3 regions of the Blautia producta genome follow, and region 1 is predicted to be linked to each of the others. Evidence: a T-box and tRNA genes for the amino acid it is inferred to sense, from the RefSeq annotation. Region 1 holds a T-box; the other regions hold tRNA genes.

What was found. The T-box of region 1 lies ahead of thrS (threonine--tRNA ligase). A T-box ahead of a tRNA ligase gene usually reads a tRNA of that ligase, here a tRNA-Thr.
Region 2: it has a tRNA-Thr gene. The T-box ahead of thrS (threonine--tRNA ligase) is inferred to sense a tRNA for this amino acid. The anticodon was not compared.
Region 3: it has a tRNA-Thr gene. The T-box ahead of thrS (threonine--tRNA ligase) is inferred to sense a tRNA for this amino acid. The anticodon was not compared.

What each region holds. Positions count from the first base shown of each region.
Region 1 covers NZ_CP136422.1:4,419,905-4,426,063, forward strand. Annotated here, with positions in the region: gene BLCOC_RS19910 (sugar ABC transporter substrate-binding protein) at 1-1,142, opposite strand, end outside; gene BLCOC_RS19915 (Gfo/Idh/MocA family protein) at 1,529-2,704, shown strand; gene sigG (RNA polymerase sporulation sigma factor SigG) at 2,916-3,695, shown strand; T-box leader at 3,806-4,000, shown strand; gene thrS (threonine--tRNA ligase) at 4,044-6,005, shown strand; gene BLCOC_RS19930 (undecaprenyl-diphosphate phosphatase) at 6,050-6,159, shown strand, end outside.
Region 2 covers NZ_CP136422.1:2,037,286-2,043,444, reverse strand. Annotated here, with positions in the region: gene BLCOC_RS08995 (beta-mannosidase) at 1-1,345, opposite strand, end outside; gene BLCOC_RS08990 (D-lyxose/D-mannose family sugar isomerase) at 1,362-1,907, opposite strand; gene BLCOC_RS08985 (nucleoside triphosphate pyrophosphohydrolase) at 2,355-2,663, opposite strand; tRNA gene BLCOC_RS08980 (tRNA-Thr) at 2,759-2,831, opposite strand; gene BLCOC_RS08975 (hypothetical protein) at 3,192-3,554, shown strand; gene BLCOC_RS08970 (hypothetical protein) at 3,827-4,834, opposite strand; partial or broken gene BLCOC_RS08965 (relaxase/mobilization nuclease) at 4,926-5,120, opposite strand; partial or broken gene BLCOC_RS08960 (plasmid mobilization protein) at 5,104-5,411, opposite strand; partial or broken gene BLCOC_RS27545 (transcriptional regulator) at 5,649-5,807, opposite strand; gene BLCOC_RS08950 (TetR/AcrR family transcriptional regulator) at 5,949-6,159, shown strand, end outside.
Region 3 covers NZ_CP136422.1:3,985,619-3,991,777, forward strand. Annotated here, with positions in the region: gene BLCOC_RS17935 (ABC transporter ATP-binding protein) at 1-1,087, opposite strand, end outside; tRNA gene BLCOC_RS17940 (tRNA-Thr) at 1,444-1,516, shown strand; gene BLCOC_RS17945 (zinc ribbon domain-containing protein) at 1,678-2,085, opposite strand; gene bilS (flavodoxin family protein BilS) at 2,091-2,615, opposite strand; gene BLCOC_RS17955 (oxidoreductase) at 2,698-3,786, opposite strand; gene BLCOC_RS17960 (GerMN domain-containing protein) at 3,852-4,553, opposite strand; gene BLCOC_RS17965 (mechanosensitive ion channel family protein) at 4,550-5,437, opposite strand; gene glgB (1,4-alpha-glucan branching protein GlgB) at 5,449-6,159, opposite strand, start outside.

The sequences.
Region 1 (6,159 bases):
TCTTTCCCCTCCAGCGCTTTCCCATAATCAAAATCTTTTCGAGCAGAGATCTTTCCCTCCACTGCCAGGATGGGATCTCCCTTTTCTGAATTGATGTACTGGATCAGATCATATGCTGCTTGGGGATTTTTGCTGTTGGCATTGATATTCCAGGTCCATCCGCCCAGTACGGTTGCCTGGGTCTTTCCCTCCACCATGGTAGTGATACCGTAATCCAGATCAGGATTGATGCCGTCAATACCGGTTGCGCACCAGTCTCCGCCCAGGAGGAATGTGGCCTCTCCATTGGCAAAGCTTTCATAAACCTTATCCCATGTGGTAGCCTCTTTAAAGGATTCTACCAGGCCTCCTTTTTCTATCACGTCGCAGATATAATTCCAGGCCTCTTTTCCCTGTTCATTGTCGATCACCACAGACGGCGTCTCACCGCTGGTATCAATGACCGGGCATTCATTCTGATAGAAAAAAGAATAAAATGCATATGCGCTCTGATATGTGATGATCCCTCCGTATCCGGCCTCCTTTACTTTCTCAAGGGCACCGGAAAGCTCCTCCCAGTTTGTGGGAACTGAAAGGCCCAGTTCATCCAGACGTTCCTTGTTATAATACAGGCCGCAGCAGTCCATATACCAGGGAACAGAATAGTATTCTCCCTGGAACTTACCGGAATTAAGAGGTCCTTCCTGATACTGAGATACCAGATCCTCTGCTGTGGACAGCTCGCTCAGCGGATATAAAAGTCCCATTGCCGCTAGATCAATGGCATGTCCGGAATTGTCCATGATCACCACATCCGCTCCGCCTCCTGCCAGTGCTGCCGTCTGGAAAGACTCCTTGATATCCTGCTGTGAGGCTCCCTGAACCGTGATCTTCGTTCCGGGATGTTCCTCCTCGTACTGTCTGATGGTTTTTGTGAATTCCGCGCCCAATTCCGTGGATTCGTCAACCCAGTCATTTGTCATAAGAAGTGTGATCTCTGCCGCGTCTCCCTCTGCACTGTTCTCCTGACTGCTCTCCTTTTTGTCAGGTGTATTGTCTTCTTCGGTCTTATCCTCCCGGCCGCTCTGGGAATTTCCACATGCTGTAGTTCCCAGGATCATTGCTGCCGCCATCAGAAGGGCTGTCACTTTTTTTCTCTTCATATTTTCTTACCCTCTTTTCCCTGTGTTTCTTTTCTGGTTTCCATAGTATTCAGGCAGAAAAGATTCCTGCCCCGCTCTGCATCTTCATCACGCCGGCTGTTCTGAATTGCTATAAACACATTAAACCATATCCCTGTTATTTTTAGAATAAATATATTATTTGACTTTTTGCTATTCCATCTTAAAAAATTTTCAGATTCCCTGTTATTTTTCCATCTGCGGATTTTTTATATTTTTACTGGTCTCCAAATAAAATATGTGCAGATCCGCAGAAAAACCTGTCTGTTTTTTCGGTGATCCTGCGCCAATCAGAAAGTTTTCTTCATTCCCTTAAGAAGATATCTGGTCTAAAATCTTATGTACAGAAGAAAAGGAGGACTTTGAATATGAAAAAATTAAATGTAGCCTTAGTTGGACTCAGCTTCGGATTGGAGTTTGCCGCCATCTACTGCAAGCATCCCGATGTGGACAAGGTCTATGTTGTGGACAAAAATGAAAAGCTTCTGAACATTGCCAGAGAGAGGTACAGCATTCCCCCAAGCCAGTGTTTCACCGATTTACAGAGTGTACTTGACATCCCTGAGATCGACGCTGTCCATCTGGTGACACCGCCTTCCACACACGCGCCGTTTTCTGTGCGGGTACTGAATGCGGGAAAGCACTGCGGCTGCACCATCCCTATGGGCATGAGCCTGGACGAACTAAAGCAGGTCATTGAAGCGAGAAAGGCTTCAAAAAAGAATTATATGTTTATGGAGACCACTATTTTCCAGCGGGAATTTCTCTATATGAAGGAACTGTATGAAAAAGGGGAACTGGGGCGCCTGCAGTATATGACATGCGCACATTATCAGGATATGGAAGGCTGGCCTGATTACTGGAAGGGGTTCCCGCCTCTTATGCATCCCACTCATGCCGTTGCACCGTGCCTGATGCTGGCAGGGCATCTGCCGGAAAAGGTGTATGCCAGAGGTTCCGGTAAAGTCCGTAAAGAACTGGAGGAAACATATGGGTGCCCTTACGCTTTTGAAGCCGCGTTTATTACCCTTCAGGACAGTGATATCACCATTGAGATGGAACGTTTTCTGTACGGTGTGGCCAGAAGTTATTCTGAGTGTTTCCGTGTATACGGTGAGAATAAGAGCTTTGAGTGGCAGCAGCTAGCAGACGAGGACCCTGTCCTTTATACCAGAACAGGAGAATTACAGAGAGTAGATATACTCAATGAAGAGAAAGAAGAATCCAGCAGAGGGGGAGAGATCCTGGAAAAGCGGATCAAGATTCCGGATTATGCATACCTTCTGCCTGATGAGATCGCATCCTTCACCACCAACACGGTATATAACAACGAAAACACCCATCTCTCATTCAAGCAGGGCGGCGGACACGGTGGTTCCCATCCCCACCTGGTACATGAATTCATCCGTTCTATCTTGGAGGAACGGAAGCCGGCCATTGATGACATCATGGGAGCTTACTGGACAGGAACCGGGATCTGTGCCCATGAATCCGCCATGAAGGGCGGGGAAGTGATCACCATACCGCGGTTTGAAGAGCTTTAGATGAAGTCAAAAACCCTTGTTTTTAACACTTTTTTGTTGAAAACAAGGGTTTTTTCTATTGATATCAACTCCTGTTTTTTCATTTATCCCATCTGTTTTTCCGAATTGTCAAGGGCTAAAACTTTATTAAATTTTCCGGGTTGTCGTATATTGTCCGCACCAGGTGAGAATCATTTTACTAGACATTAAAATTTCCAGGAGGATTCTTGCAATGGCACTTAATAAAGTTGAAATATGTGGTGTGAACACTTCCAAACTCCCTGTCCTTACCAACGAAGAGAAGGATATTCTCTTCGAGCGGATCAAAAAGGGAGACACGGAAGCCAGAGAATTATATATCAAGGGAAATTTAAGACTGGTGCTCAGTATCATCAAACGCTTTTCCGCCAGCAATGAAAATGTGGATGATTTATTCCAGATTGGCTGCATCGGGCTTATGAAAGCCATTGACAATTTCGATACGACTCTGAACGTGAAATTTTCTACTTATGCGGTTCCCATGATCATCGGTGAGATCCGCAGGTATCTGCGCGACAACAACTCTATCCGTGTCAGCCGTTCTCTCCGCGATACGGCATACAAAGCCATCTACGCCAAAGAAAATTACGTAAAGAAAAATCTCAAAGAGCCAACCATCAATGAAATCGCCGAGGAGATCGGCATTGAAAAAGAAGACATTGTCTATGCCCTGGATGCCATCCAAAGTCCGGTCAGCCTCTACGACCCTGTATACACAGAAGGCGGAGATACCCTGTATGTCATGGATCAGATCAGTGATAAAAAGAACAGGGAGGAAAATTGGATTGAAGATCTCTCCCTGAAAGAAGCCATGAAACGCCTGGATGACAGGGAAAAACACATTATTGAAATGCGATTCTACGAAGGAAAAACTCAGATGGAGGTTGCCCAGGAAATCGGCATCTCCCAGGCTCAGGTCAGCCGCCTGGAAAAACACGCACTGAAAAATATGAAGAGCTATCTGCGCCCCTGAAAATCCTGCACTCCCGGCTTGACATTCTCTCCCATAAATGATATGCTAACACCGATTCAGAGTGTTTCTGCAGACTGTCGGACAGATCACAGATATACTCTGTCATATAGACCAACGCGTAGACAGGAAGAGTAAAATGTCTATCCATGCAGAGAGGAATGCATTTGGTGTGAGCATTCTATGGGGAAGCATTTGAAGACCACCCTGGAGCGGCTTTAATAAAGTCCGGCCGACACCGTTATCGTCTGAATGAGTGGTATTTACAAAAAGGGTGGAACCGCGGTATCTTGTTTATCGTCCCTGAACAGTCTAAGGATTGTTCAGGGTTTTTTTATGGAGGAAAAAAGAATGAAAATCACATTAAAAGACGGTTCAGTAAAAGAATATGCTGAATCCAAATCTATCATTGACGTTGCTTTTGACATAAGCGAAGGACTGGCAAGGGCCGCCTGCGCCGGCGAGGTGGACGGCCGGGTGGTGGACCTGCGCACTGTTCTTGACAGGGACTGTACGCTGAACATCCTCACTGCCAGAGATCAGGAAGGACTCCGAGTTGTCCGCCATACCTGTTCCCATATCCTGGCGGAAGCCGTTAAAAATCTGTATCCCAACGCCAAACTTGCCATCGGACCAGCCATTGACACTGGTTTCTACTATGACTTTGAGGCAGAACCTTTTTCAAGAGAAGATCTTGACAAGCTGGAAAAAGAGATGAAACGGATCATCAAAAAGGGAAATAAACTTGAGCGCTTCACACTTCCAAGGGAGGAAGCGATTCAGTTCATGACAGAAAAAGATGAGCCTTACAAAGTGGAATTGATCACAGATCTTCCCCAGGATGCCGAGATTTCCTTTTACTCCCAGGGGGATTTCGTTGATCTGTGCGCAGGCCCTCATCTCATGAATACAAAGGGGATCAAAGCCTTTAAGCTGACCTCCTCCTCAGGCGCCTACTGGAGAGGCGACTCAAACAAAACCATGCTCCAGAGAATTTACGGAAGCGCATTTGCAACAAAGGATGAGCTGAACGAATATCTTCAGCATCTGGAGGACATAAAAAAACGCGACCACAACAAACTGGGACGTGAAATGGAATTATTTACAACTGTCGATGTGATCGGACAGGGACTTCCCCTGCTGATGCCCAAAGGCGCCAAGATCATCCAGACACTCCAGAGATGGATCGAGGATGAGGAGGATAACAACTGGGGATACATCCGTACCAAAACTCCTCTTATGGCAAAGAGTGACTTATATAAGATTTCCGGACACTGGGATCACTATAAAGACGGCATGTTCGTACTGGGAGATGAGGAGGCGGACAAAGAGGTGTTCGCCCTGCGTCCCATGACCTGTCCCTTCCAGTATTATGTATATAAGTCCAAACAGCGCTCCTACCGCGATCTTCCCCTTCGCTACAGTGAGACCTCCACACTTTTTAGAAATGAGGACTCCGGAGAAATGCACGGTCTGACACGTGTCCGCCAGTTCACCATTTCAGAGGGACATTTGATCGTCCGCCCGGATCAGATGGTGGAAGAATTCAAAGGCTGCCTGGCGCTTGCCAAGAAATGCCTGACCACTCTGGGACTTCAGGATGATGTGACCTTCCATTTATCAAAATGGGATCCTGAAAACACAGAAAAATACATTGGGGATGCCCAGGTCTGGGAAGAGACTGAGCAGCACATCCGCAGTATTTTAGAGGAACTGGATGTTCCGTTTGTGGAGGATGTGGGAGAAGCCGCCTTCTATGGCCCCAAGGTTGACATCAATGCCAAAAATGTATACGGCAAAGAGGACACCATGATCACCATACAGTGGGACGCGCTGCTGGCTGAACAGTTTGATATGTACTATATTGACCAGAACGGAGAAAAAGTCCGCCCGTACATTATACACAGAACTTCAATCGGCTGCTATGAGAGAACCCTTGCATGGCTCATTGAAAAATACGCCGGTATGTTCCCCACCTGGCTCTGCCCGGAACAGGTCCGCATCCTTCCTATCTCAGAAAAATACCAGGATTATGCAGTCAGGGTAGAGGCTGAATTAAGGAAAAACGGAATCCTCTGCACCATTGATGAGCGCTCTGAAAAAATCGGCTATAAGATCCGTGAGGCGCGGCTTTCAAAGGTTCCTTACATGATCGTTGTGGGAGAAAAAGAAGAAGCGGAAGAAAAAGTGGCAGTCAGAAGCCGTTTCCTGGGCGATGAGGGTCAGAAGTCTCTGCAGGATTTCATTGAGGATATCTGTAAGGAGATCCGAACAAAAGAAATCCGCAAAATTGAGATACAGAACGACAAATAAAGCTGCCCCACTAAGGATTTCACTACAGAAAGGAAAAGCTATTTATGGATTTGATTGAAATCTTAAAGGCAGTCATTCTGGGCATCATCCAGGGTATCACAGAATGGCTGCCAATAAGCAGCACAGGGCATTTGATCTTGTTTGACAATATCTG
Region 2 (6,159 bases), 2.4 Mb from region 1:
ACTGCTGCAGGTTCTTCATTCTCAGTTCCTGAGTCAGCCCCTCTGCATGATGCTCATAGTCATGAAACCACTCATTTTCGTTATTCCCGCACCAGAGCACAAGGCATGCATGATTCCGAAGTCTGATCACATTGTCTCTCACTTCTTCCCTGATGCTTTCCAAAAACGCCTCGTCAGAGGGATATAATGCACAGGCAAACATCAGATCCTGCCAGATTAAAATTCCGTTCCTGTCACACAAATCATATAATTCATCGTCAGGATATACCGCCCCACCCCATATGCGGATACAATTATAATTAGCCTCCTTACAAAGACGGATCAACTCCTCGTGACGCTGTCCCCTGCAGGCTGTCAGGAATTTATCCGGGGGAGTATAGCTTCCTCCTTTTGCAAATACAGGAACACCATTTACATAAAAGGCAAAGCTTTCTCCAAAGGCATCTTTTTCCCTTCTCACCTCCATCGTGCGAAGGCCCACAGAAAAACGTTTCTCATCCCGCTCTTCCCCGCACTGCATTTTGACACAGATTTCATAAAGCGGTTGATCTCCATACCCGTTAGGCCACCAGATTTGAGGATTCTCAATCTCTATCCAGGCTTCCGACAGAAATTCTATGCATTTTGTCTGTTTTCTGGATATTTCTGTCCCTTCCGGATCATATAAAATTATACTTACGTCTGCCTCTCTCCCACATACCGTGTCCACCAAAGTCTCTGTTTTCAAAAAAACTTTTCCTTCTTCATGTCTCTGTCTGGTATATACATGGGAAATACGCGCCTTGTCGTAAGCCTCTATGTATACCTCTCTCCAGATTCCCAAATCCGGCACATTCGGCTCTGCATCCCATCCAAAGGAACTGTGGATTTTCCGTATCTGTGAAAAACCATGAGGGCTTGCCGTATTAAACTCAGGCAGGGGGTGTTTTCTGTGCTGTTCTTCTATGTAACGCACCGGCGAATGCAGGGTGATATGCAGCAGGTTTTCCCCTTCCTGTAATATCCCCTTTACCGGAAGCCGGTATGTACGGTGCATATTTTCTGTCTGGGCAATCTCAACACCGTTCAGACAGATGTCTGCGATCGTATCAATCCCTTCAAACACCAAAAACTGTTTTTCTCTGAAAAACACATCCTCCTGTACGGCAAAACGCAGCTCATATTCATAATCCTTTTGTGCAAGCTCCTGAAATTCTCTCTCCTGGAAACGATAAAAAGGATTTTGGATTCTCCCTTCTCTTATCATATCCATAAACAAGGTACCAGGAACATTTGCATCATGCCACTCTTTCTCCTGTATATCTCTATATTTCCAATCCGTTCCTCCCAGCTTTTGTACGATCATAAACAGCCCCCGCTTTTTATTCTTCTATTGTAGTAAACCTTGAAATCGCAGGATCTGTATAGACATCCGTGCCGTCATCACTGTATGATGAAAACTCTGAGACCACTGCACCCTCCGGCCCGGCCTGGAACCAGTGCTTCGTATTCGGTACCAGGGTATACTGTTCCCCCTGCTTCAGTACAATTTCATGCCAAACAGTATATACGTCTTCCTTTCCCTCCGGAATCGTTGCCTTGGGAGTCTGGGTTGGCTCTCCGGGAACATGTACATATACTTCTCCGTAACGGCAGCGGAAGGTCTCTTCTTTACCCGGATTGTCCGGTCCAAGGGGCGGATGTCTGTGTTCTGCACAGATTTGTCCGGGGAGCATAGGCAGTTCCTTGGCGCAGCATCTTTTTGTATTTACATAAACATGCAGCATAAGACCTTCGTGATAAGGATCATTCAGACCAAAATCTGTAACTTCCATCCTTTCCTTTTCTTCCGGTGTCAGATAGATACCGGCCTTTTCCATCAGTTCCAGTCCTTCCTTTTTAATCTGATCATATTCGCTTCTCTTCATTTCCTTCTCCTCTGTGTCATATGACACAACTTTTTTTCATATTTAGTTACCATTCATTTTCGGATGCATCCATAAAAATGAACTTTTTTGTTTATATCTGCATATTATCACAATTATTTACAGCGGTCAATTATAAATATTTCACAATTTTCCCCCTCAAATTTCTACATATTAAAATTTTTCCAATTTTTACCATTTGTGTCATTTGACACAGACAATATTTTCAATCCGTTTATGCTTAATTTCAATATATTTATTGACTTCTGAAATCGCCCATATCATGAACTTTTTTCTCAACATTCTCTTTTAAACTCCGTCTTCGCTGCTTTCTACTGCAAAGAAAAGAGGTATAAAATAAATCCCCGGCCGCCGAATCGTTACCCAGGCACAAAAAAATACCCTTTATGATGAATGCAAACTCATAAAGGGTATTCCTATAATCCAATTTTAATCTTTTGAAACCAATAAAATCTTTTTCTCAAACCCGCCTCGCCGCCGGCGTTTTTCTTCCCTGACAGCATGCAGCTTTTCAACGGTATATCCCCTGGCTTCACAAATTGCGTAGATAACCTCTACCACGTCCGCCAGTTCTTCCAGTTCCTTACTCTCCTGATATTCCGCAATTTCCTCGTCAAGCTTTTTGTCAAGCTCAGAGATATACGATGCCGCTGACAGAATTTCCGTCCGTGGCTGTCCGCCGTCTTCTCTTATGATATCCGGAATTTTATCCCGCACCAGCTTGTTAAAATTTTTCAACACATACCACCTCTCCAAATACTCCGCCCTCCCCGGACGGTTTTTCTCTCCCTTAAAACAACAAAAAACCCTTGAAAATTCAAGGGTTTCCATCGAGCTGCCTAGCGGATTTGAACCGCCGACCTCCGCCTTACCAAGGCGACGCTCTACCAACTGAGCCAAGGCAGCATTCCTTGTGATGTCCTGTGTAGTTCGTCATCACAATTAAGAATTCTAACAAAAGTTGTGTCAAATGTCAAGATATTTTTGAAAACTTTTTTATTTTTTTGTCGTATCCGGTTACTGTTCCCTGTGCGATGTCTGAATTCCGCACCGCACAGGGCATTCCATACCCAATGGCTTTATTTTTTATTGATTTGATAGATGGAAATCTTCTTATAAGCCCTCATAAATGTTTATGACACCATGAGAAAATGGCTTAAAATCAAGGTTTTCCGCATATCTTCATTTATCTTGCCGTATCTCCGTACAAGGTGGTTTTGTAAGACCGGGCACCATTTTAGCACCACAAAAATAAAGGAGGACGACATGAATAACGTACTTTTAGACAAGGGTATTATAACCCCGTCCGGCGAAATCAGCAAGGATAAGATAAACCTTGTCGCCGGGGCAATCACGCAGCCATTCGCAGAAATGGTATGGGTAACGACGGGCGGCGACATGGAAACCGTAAACCGCCTGACGGACGTACTCGTAACCATGAACACCCCCGCCGACCGGGAAAAGCTATTCAAAATCATTAAGCTGCTTTACGGGCTTATGGGCTTGCGCTTTTCCGAGGAAGCCGAGCCAATGGACGCAGACCCCGACGTATTGGAATACTTCATCTTTTCCTTTACGGCAGACTTTGGCGAAGTCATGCAGGACATTATCGCTGATGAAAAAGAATAACGACCCGCACAGGCGGCGTTTCTCAATCCCCACCGGGGAGAAAAGGAACGCCGCTTTTTTCATGCCCTCATGTTACGCAGTAGAGCCGAAAAAAGCCTTGTATTATGCGGCTTTACAGACACTATTTTGACGCGGCAAGGGGATTTATACCTAATTGCTCTAAAACGCTGTTTTAGAGCGTAACAGGCACTTCAAAACTGCACCCACAAAATATGGGGCGCGGTGGCCCTTCGTTGGCTGCCGCGCCCCGTTTTTTATGTTCTGCAAATGCTTTATTTCTTTACGTCCATATGTAGGGATTTTTTAGCCGCTTTTCTTACTTGTTCAATACAGCTATTTAGTTTTGATAGATTGTATGCCGCAACCCTATCATGCTCTGCATTAGCTGAAAACTTTTCCATTAGGTGATTAACAATTACTAATATTTCACAATCTGATATTGTTTGGCGCTTCAACAACTCATTTTTGAAATCATCTAATTCCAAAAGCAATATTTGGGGAAATGTTCCGATTTCACTATCCGCTAATAGTTTTGAACACTTTTCTTCTTGGTCCTTTTTCGCATTATATTGATTGATTTTATTTTGAACTTGCTCTATCACAGTTTCGTCTTGGTAGTCTTTATATTGAACATCTATATGGCTAATACAATTTGATGAAAGAACAAGTAAATCTAATAATTGCTTGCTTTTTTCTTGAACAGTTAGACGTTCACCTACAAATGAATACTCTGATATTTTGTATTTGTAAAAATCAATCGGATAAAACGAAAGCATTTCAAATATATCAATCGCAGCATTTAATAGCTGCTCAATATCCTCTAAATTAACAGATAGCTCTTTCATTTCTTTTGTCAATTTATGGGCTATGGCTTTATCTCGAAACTCTCCCAGAGCGTCTTTTAAGCGAAGTTTTGTAGCTTTGATACTGTCCGATTTCCAACATGAGCTTGAAATATGGCTACGTAACTCTGACTTAAATTCTACATTACTTAAATTTTGAATTACTCTGCTTATAAAAGTATCTATTGTAAGGACATCAGTCCCGTTGTCAAACATTATTCGGTATGTTTTCAATATCAAATGTTCAAAATTGTTCTTAAATAAATACGATATTATAATATCCGTGTCCAATATCATACGAGGTTGTGTATCGTTATGTGATATACACTCTTTCAAAAAAGCAACATCGAATAGCATAATATTTAGCTCTCTAAACAATGTCATATGATAAGATTTATATTGTTCAATAAAATCTTCGTTTAGTACGTCTTTATACATAGTTCCACCTTATCTAAAAGTAATGCTCTTGCTTACGTGTTATATGTTTTATTATACCTTGGAAATGTAAACATTTCAATCGCAATGCCTGTTATAATTCTGTTTCCCTGCCACGTTCCGGCTCTCTGTCCTGACGCAAAATGCTGTCAATGTTCCGCTTGATAACGTCGTATTCCTTGACTTGCTTTTTCAGCCTGCCGTAGTCGGCGTATAGGGCTTCTTTCTGCTCTTGGAGCGCGGTATATTCCACTTGCAGGGCGGCAACGTTTAAGAGCTTGGCACCGCCATATCTCATTCATCCCCCCTTGATTTCCTCTATGTCCTCTTGGTAGACGTTGCTCATCGCATTGACGCGCTTTGCTATCTGATTGACGTTGACCCCGATTTTCTGTATCTCGGCGGTCATTGCCTTAATGTCGCTGTGATCTACTTGCAGGATATATCCGTCGATTGCGATTTTCCGCAGATATGCAGCCATGTTCCGGGTGGGTATGAGCTTCATCTTTTCCAGTATTAAATCTCGTTCTGCTTCCGTAACGCGAAACTTGATTTGTACCGTCCTTTTCCGTCCGTTCATGCTCTAACGCTCCTTTCCGTTTTGAGAAGGTTTGGGATACTTCCCAACAAGCCATTTTCAACCGACGCGCCGCAGGCGCTGGCGGGCGAAAATATGGAAGCGGGTACCCGCTTCCTATGCTTGCTACGAAACTTTCTCCCTTACTCCTACTACAACGAAAATTCCATTTTGCCAAAGCAGGACAAAAGAAAAACGCTGCAATCCTCATTCAAGGCTGCAACGCTCTTTCCTGCCTATTCAGTTTTCTTGTTCGACATCTGCAATCTCTTTCACCGTTGCGGTTACAATCCGTATTCCCTTATCGCTCATACCGTCAAGCAGCGCGTTGAGCTGCCGCCCGGTGCTTTTCCCGGCTGTCTTGTCCGGGAAAAAGAATTGGTCTACTGATATGCCAAAATAGAATACATTCTTTGCTATACTGTTTTTCGGAAAGATGAAAAGTGGATGTACATTCAGCCATAGGAATTGACAAATTTGTTGCCCTGATATATAATTTGAATTATATATAACGCAAATTATAAAACAGGAGGTACGGATATGCCTGCAAAAGCAAAGGTTTCAAAAGAGATGATTGTAGACGCTGCCTTTGAGATTGCCCGTAAAGAGGGCATGGAAAATATCAATGCAAGGACTGTATCAGAAAAGCTAAACTGTTCTACGCAACCCGTTATGTACCACTTTGCAACGATTGAGGAATTGAAAAAAGCGGTCTATGCAAAAGCAGACTGCTATCACTCGGAATACTTAA
Region 3 (6,159 bases), 430 kb from region 1:
CCCATCCCACACAGACCTTCTGATCCACAGTCAGATCTGTGTCTATGCCATAATGGCTGGCAACCACTTCTCTGCCGTCCTCCAGTCTGAAAGCCATGTGGAGCTGTCCCGCGTTAAAGGATTTATCTGTTATCACTGCCGGAAGCCCTTTTTTGCACTCACGGCAAACTTTGATATTCTCCCTTCTCACAGCTACCACTGCTCTGCTGCCTTTTTTCAGTCCATCCACAGTTCCGGCTGAAATGAGACAGTCGTTCACACGGATATCTGTCAGTTCCTCACCTATATTCTCCACAATACCGGAGATAATATTGGCATTGCCCACAAAATCAGCTACATAGCTGGTTTTTGGACGGTTGTAGATCTCATCCGGGGTACCGATCTGTTCAAACTGTCCGTCACGCATGACCACAATGCGGTCAGACATGTTGATGGCCTCCTCCTGGTCATGGGTTATGTACAGGAAGGTAATGCCCAGCTTCTTCTGGAGCCGCTTCAGCTCTGTCTGCATGGCCCTGCGCAGCTTCAGGTCAAGTGCGCCTAAAGGCTCGTCCAGCAGCAGTAACTTTGGACTGTTGATCAGGGAGCGTGCAATAGCAACTCTCTGCTTCTGTCCCCCTGACAGCTCTGAGGGCATACGCTTTTCATAGCCTGAGAGCTGAACAAGATCCAGCATTTTCTTTACATTTTTCTTAATTTCATTTTTAGGAACCTTACGTATCCTCAGACCATAGCCAATGTTTGCCTCCACATTCATATGGGGAAACAGGGCATAGTTCTGAAACACTGTGTTCACATCTCTCTGATGAGGTTCCAGCGCAGTCACATCCCGGCCCTCCAAGATCACCTGACCTTTATCAGGCATTTCCAATCCGGCGATAATGCGCAGCGTTGTGGTCTTTCCGCAGCCGGAGGCACCTAAGAATGTGATGAACTCTCCTCTTTCTATGGAAAGATCAATGTCTCTGAGCACGTCTGTTGTGCCGAAGCTCTTGCTGATCCCCTTTAATTCCAGTAACTTATCTTTCCCCGCCTCTGCCGAAACAGAATCTGAGGGATTTCCCTGAGGGTGTCGTATCTCACTCATGTCGTATCCTTCTTTATCTTATCGCAGCTGTTCAGTCCCCTCACAGCCGCCTCTTATTAAACTATCTCTGGTATATAATGGCACAAATGTTCGGCGTTGTCAATTCCCGACAAATAATTTAGAGGGAATTCATCCATTTTATTCTCAAATAATCCATTCCGGTATTCTTGACCAGAGTGTATCTGAAAATCCCTTCCGACACACTCTAAATATGCCTGCTGGCACTACCTGTTCATACGGTCAGCGCAGTAAATGCGCAGACCTAACTGAACTGTTACAAAACATAAGACAGAATTTGTAAAAAACAGTTGAATTTTTCTCAAAATCGTGTATAATATCATTTGTGTGTAACACAAGCTGGAATAGCTCAGTCGGTAGAGCACTTCACTCGTAATGAAGGGGTCGTGAGTTCGAGTCTCATTTCCAGCTTTTACATAAAAAGCGTAAAGCCTTTTACGGGGCTTTACGCTTTTTTACGCTTTACTGGTTCCAGCAGTATGATTCCGTCCGTATCATACTGTACAGCTCAGAGTGTGCCTGAAAATTCCTTCCGGCACACTCTGGTCATTATCTGGTCTTTGCTGTCTGCATCAGCTATTTTTCACAAATTCCGTTCCACACTTTGGACAGCGCACGCTTACCTTGCCTTTTCCCTTGGGAATACGGATCTTCTGCTTGCAGCTTGGACAGGAATAAATGTGATAGTCCTTTCTCTGCTGCTGAATATATTTTTTCTGGCCAAAGAAATGGCGTACCTTGTTTTCCACAGCCAGGTACTTCTGGTTCTCTGCATAGCGCTTTGTGAGCTTCCTTGAAAACATTCTGATATATATGAAAACGATCAGAAGAACCTCCCAGGAAGTCAGCAGTATGGAAACATATCCATTTCTGATAAACAGATTGATGACAGCACAGACAAGAAGCACAATGAGCATAAACTGGTTCAGTCTGTCTGTGCCGTAACGCCCTGCCATAAACTTTGCAAATTTTTCTTTCATGATCGTCAAATCCCATCCTTCTCTAATGTTTCATATATTCTGCCTACAAACTCACGGGCATGCTCCAGGTCATCCATGTCGGGATGCAGCATAGCCATGTCAAAATTCCGTATCATAGCGTCAACCTGCCTGCCGTTGTCACCGTTTCGCATACGGTTATACTTTTCCCTGACCTGGATAGGCATCTTGCCCTGGCACATAAAAGCACCCAGATATTCGTTGTCATCCTCTATGAAAACCCGGATATTCTCTTCTATCTTTTTAAAATATTCCTGGCTCTCACCCATTCCGCAGGTGCCGAACAATGCAATCTTCTTCCCCTGGAGGGCCCCCAGGTAATCCAGCACTTCTACACTGGCACTCCCTCTGTCCGTCCAGAATCCGATAAAATAAATGTCCGCCATATCATAGTCTGTCTGCCCGTCCAGCCGGGCAATGTCCTTATCCGAGCCCGGTATTGCTGCAAATATGGCCTTTGCCAGCTTTTCCGTATTGCCCGTTCTGCTTTTATACAATACCTGCGTCTTCATGTGGTATCATCCTCTCTCATTTTTACGATATAATAATAATAGCACGATGGCAGACAAATAGATATTTCCTGACTCTTAAAAATTATAAATTGTCTATAAATTCCTTTTTCCCCCGCAGATTCTTCTTTAGAACTTTTCTGCCCGCACAGGTATCCGGATCTTCGCACCACAGACAGCGCTTACAGTGCAGACATTTTCCGGTATCCCTGCCCTCCATGGCATCTTTTGCCCAATTATAGTTCACAATGATCCCCCTGGCAATGTCGATCATATCCACATTGGTGCGCTCCAGAATCTCCTGTGCCATATTAGGACTTGTGATCCCGTTTACCGCAAAAACAGGCACCGATACGCTGCGTTTGATCTCCTCCGCTGCATAGATACATTTCTCATAGGGAAAGTCCACAGGCGCTTTCGGATCATCCTCCCCGGAAAATCCATAGGACACATCAATAAAATCTATGCCCTCTTTTTCCAGTATCACCGCATGTCTGATCCCATCCTCCAGTCTTGGTTCAAATCCTCCCAGACGGATTCCCACCACGAAATCCTCAGGCACCTTTTCCTTTATGGCCCGCAGGATTTCCACTGCAAACAATTCCCTATGTTCCCCGTACGCATCCTGTCTGCGGTTTACCCAGCGGTTAAAGAATTCGCACATGAGGTATTGATGACATCCATGAAGCTCTACACCGTCATATCCTGCTTTCCAGGCTCGGACCGCGGCATCTGTAAATTCCTGTTGGATCCTATGTATTTCTTCCTCTGTCAGCTCTTTGCCTGTTTTTTTCACTCCATTTTTAGAAAAACTGTAATCACTGGGACAGGCAAGCTCTCCGTCCAGTCCCGAGACACCGGCATGATGGATCTGGATAAAAATGGGACATCCTTCTTTGTGTACCGCATCCACAATTTCAGACAGCCCCTGGATCTGCCCATCCTCCCAGATACCAAGCTGGTTTTCCACAAGCTTACCGTTCTTATCTACACAGGTAGCTTCCTGTATGATAAGTCCTGCCTGTCCTTTTGCCACCTTTCTGTAATGTTCCACATTCTCCTGTGTCACGTAGCCGTCCTCTGTCCCCCACGCATAACATACCACAGGGGGAAAACAAACTCTGTTTTTGATCTTCACATTCTTAATTTGTAATGGTTCAAATAATTTTTTCATAGTCAGCCACTCCCGTCCAATCTGAAAATGCAGCTGCCGGAATCCTTCCGGCGCTGCACCTGTAGTTACTGATAATCCATATGTGTCATGTATCCTTCGTATATCTCATGGCCTGTCTCCAGTGTGCTGCCGTCCACTGTGATCTGGATAGCTTCTGCCTGATAGGTATCCAAAAATGAGTTGACAACAGCCCCTATGGTAAGGATTTCTCCCGCCGTACCCATGGAGCGGACACTGTCCTTAAAATTAGAGGACAAATCCAGTTTCAGGACATACTGTCCCTCCTCCTCTGTCTCCTCAAAATTCTGAACTGTTATACTGTCTGTCAGAACCCCTGCACCCACAAGCTGACCGATCAGAGCATCGGCTGTTACCTGGGCAATTTCCACTTGTTTGATATCCCATCCCTCAGCATTGTCGTCGGGAACATAGATAAACGCCTGACCCGACTGTACCGGTGCGCTCTCCTCCTGGGAGTTCTCTGTGCCGGCATTGCCGGTTTCTGCGTTTTTCTCTGTGTCCTTCTCTGCAGTCTCATCTTTCGACTCTGCATTATCCTTTTTATCTGCCTGAGTATCTTCTTTTTCTGTCTCTTTCTCTGCTTTCTGATCTGAGGTGTCCTTCTTATCCTGTTCAGTATCCTTCTGACTCTCTTTCGACTCTGTCTGGGTTTTCGCATCTGTATCCTGGGCATTGCTGCATCCTGCAGTGCCAAATATCATTGCGGCGCTAAGCAGGACAGCAAGACATAAATTTCTGTGTTTCATAGGTTGCGCTCCTCTCTGCCGAAAGCCTCCGGCAATCCGGACTTGATATGCACATCAAGCTGCGGATATGGAATATCAATGTTTTCCTCGTCAAATGTCAGTTTGATTTCCTCATTCAGTCTCCATTTAGCAGGCCAGTAATCCTCTGTCTTCACCCATGCCCTTAATCCCAGGATCACGCCGTCATCCGCCAATTCGTCCACGAACACCAGCATCTCCTGCTCGGACATGATTGCAGGATCCTCGTGGAGCAGAGTTTCCAGAATTCCTTTTGCTTTTTTCAGATCCGACTGGTAGCCGATCATGACCTTGATCTCCAGCTTCCGCTTATCCTGGGATGTCACATTGACAATACTGGAATTGGTGATATTTCCGTTGGGTATGGTGATCCGTCTGTTGTCCACAGTGGAGAGGGTGGTGTAAAACAGATCGATCTTCACCACTGTGCCCTCCTGTTTGTTGGTGTTTTCTATAATGTAGTCTCCCACTGTGAAAGGTCTCAGGAGCATGATGATCACTCCGCCTGCCAGATTTGACAGACCGCCCTGCAGTGCCAGGCCGATTGCCACACCACCGGATGCCAGCAATGCCGCAATGGAGGATTCCTTGATTCCAAAACGGACTGCAATACTTACGATCAGCAGAAAGTAAAGGGCTGTTTTTACAAAGGAAGTCAAAAACTGGATCACACCGGTATCCGCGCCTGCTCTGTTCATGGCCGCCCGGATCAGGGCGCATATCTTGATGATCACTTTACTGGCTATAAAATAGATAACGATTGCCAGTATTACTTTCCACGCAAAGGCTTCCACGGCGGGAATCTGGGCACTGATACGGTTCCAGATTTTTTCTATATTAATACTTTTTGCCAAAAATCCTGTCATTTAGTTCATCCTTATTTCTTCTTTGTCGTCTTTCTCGTTGTTCTCTTACCCGGAGCTGTCCTGCCGGTTTCCGGCTTTGCATTTTCTGTCTCATCTGCTTTCGCCACCTGGTCAGCAACAGGTGTCTGCTCTGATTTTGTCTCTGATTTTGTCTCTGTTTTCACCGTTTCCTGTTTCACTGCTAATTTTTCGGTTTCCGGCTTTGCCTCTATTTTCTCGGCTTCCGGTTTAGACGCTATTTTTTTCGCCTCCGGCTTTGCCTCTATCTTCTCAGCTTCCGGTTTGGATGCTATCTTCTTAGCTTCCGGCTTTGCCTCTATTTTCTCGGCTTCCGGTTTAGACGCTATTTTTTTCGCCTCCGGCTTTGCCTCTATTTTCTCAGCTTCCGGTTTTGATGCTATCTTCTTAGCCTCCGGCTTTGCCTCTATTTTCTCAGCTTCCGGTTTCGCTGGTATTTTTTTCGCCTCCGGCTTTGCCTCTATTTTCTCGGCCTCCGGTTTAGACGCTATTTTTTTCGCCTCCGGCTTTGCCTCTATTTTCTCAGCTTCCGGTTTTGCTGCTATTTTTTTAGCCTCCGGTTTGGATGCTATCTTCTTAGCCTCTGGCTTTGCCTCTGTCTTCTCCGCTTCCGTTTTGGATGTTGTCTTTTTACTTTTCGCTTTGGCTACTGTCTTTTTTGCCTTTGTTCCTGCGGTTGTCTTCTCTGTTTCCGCTTTGGCTGT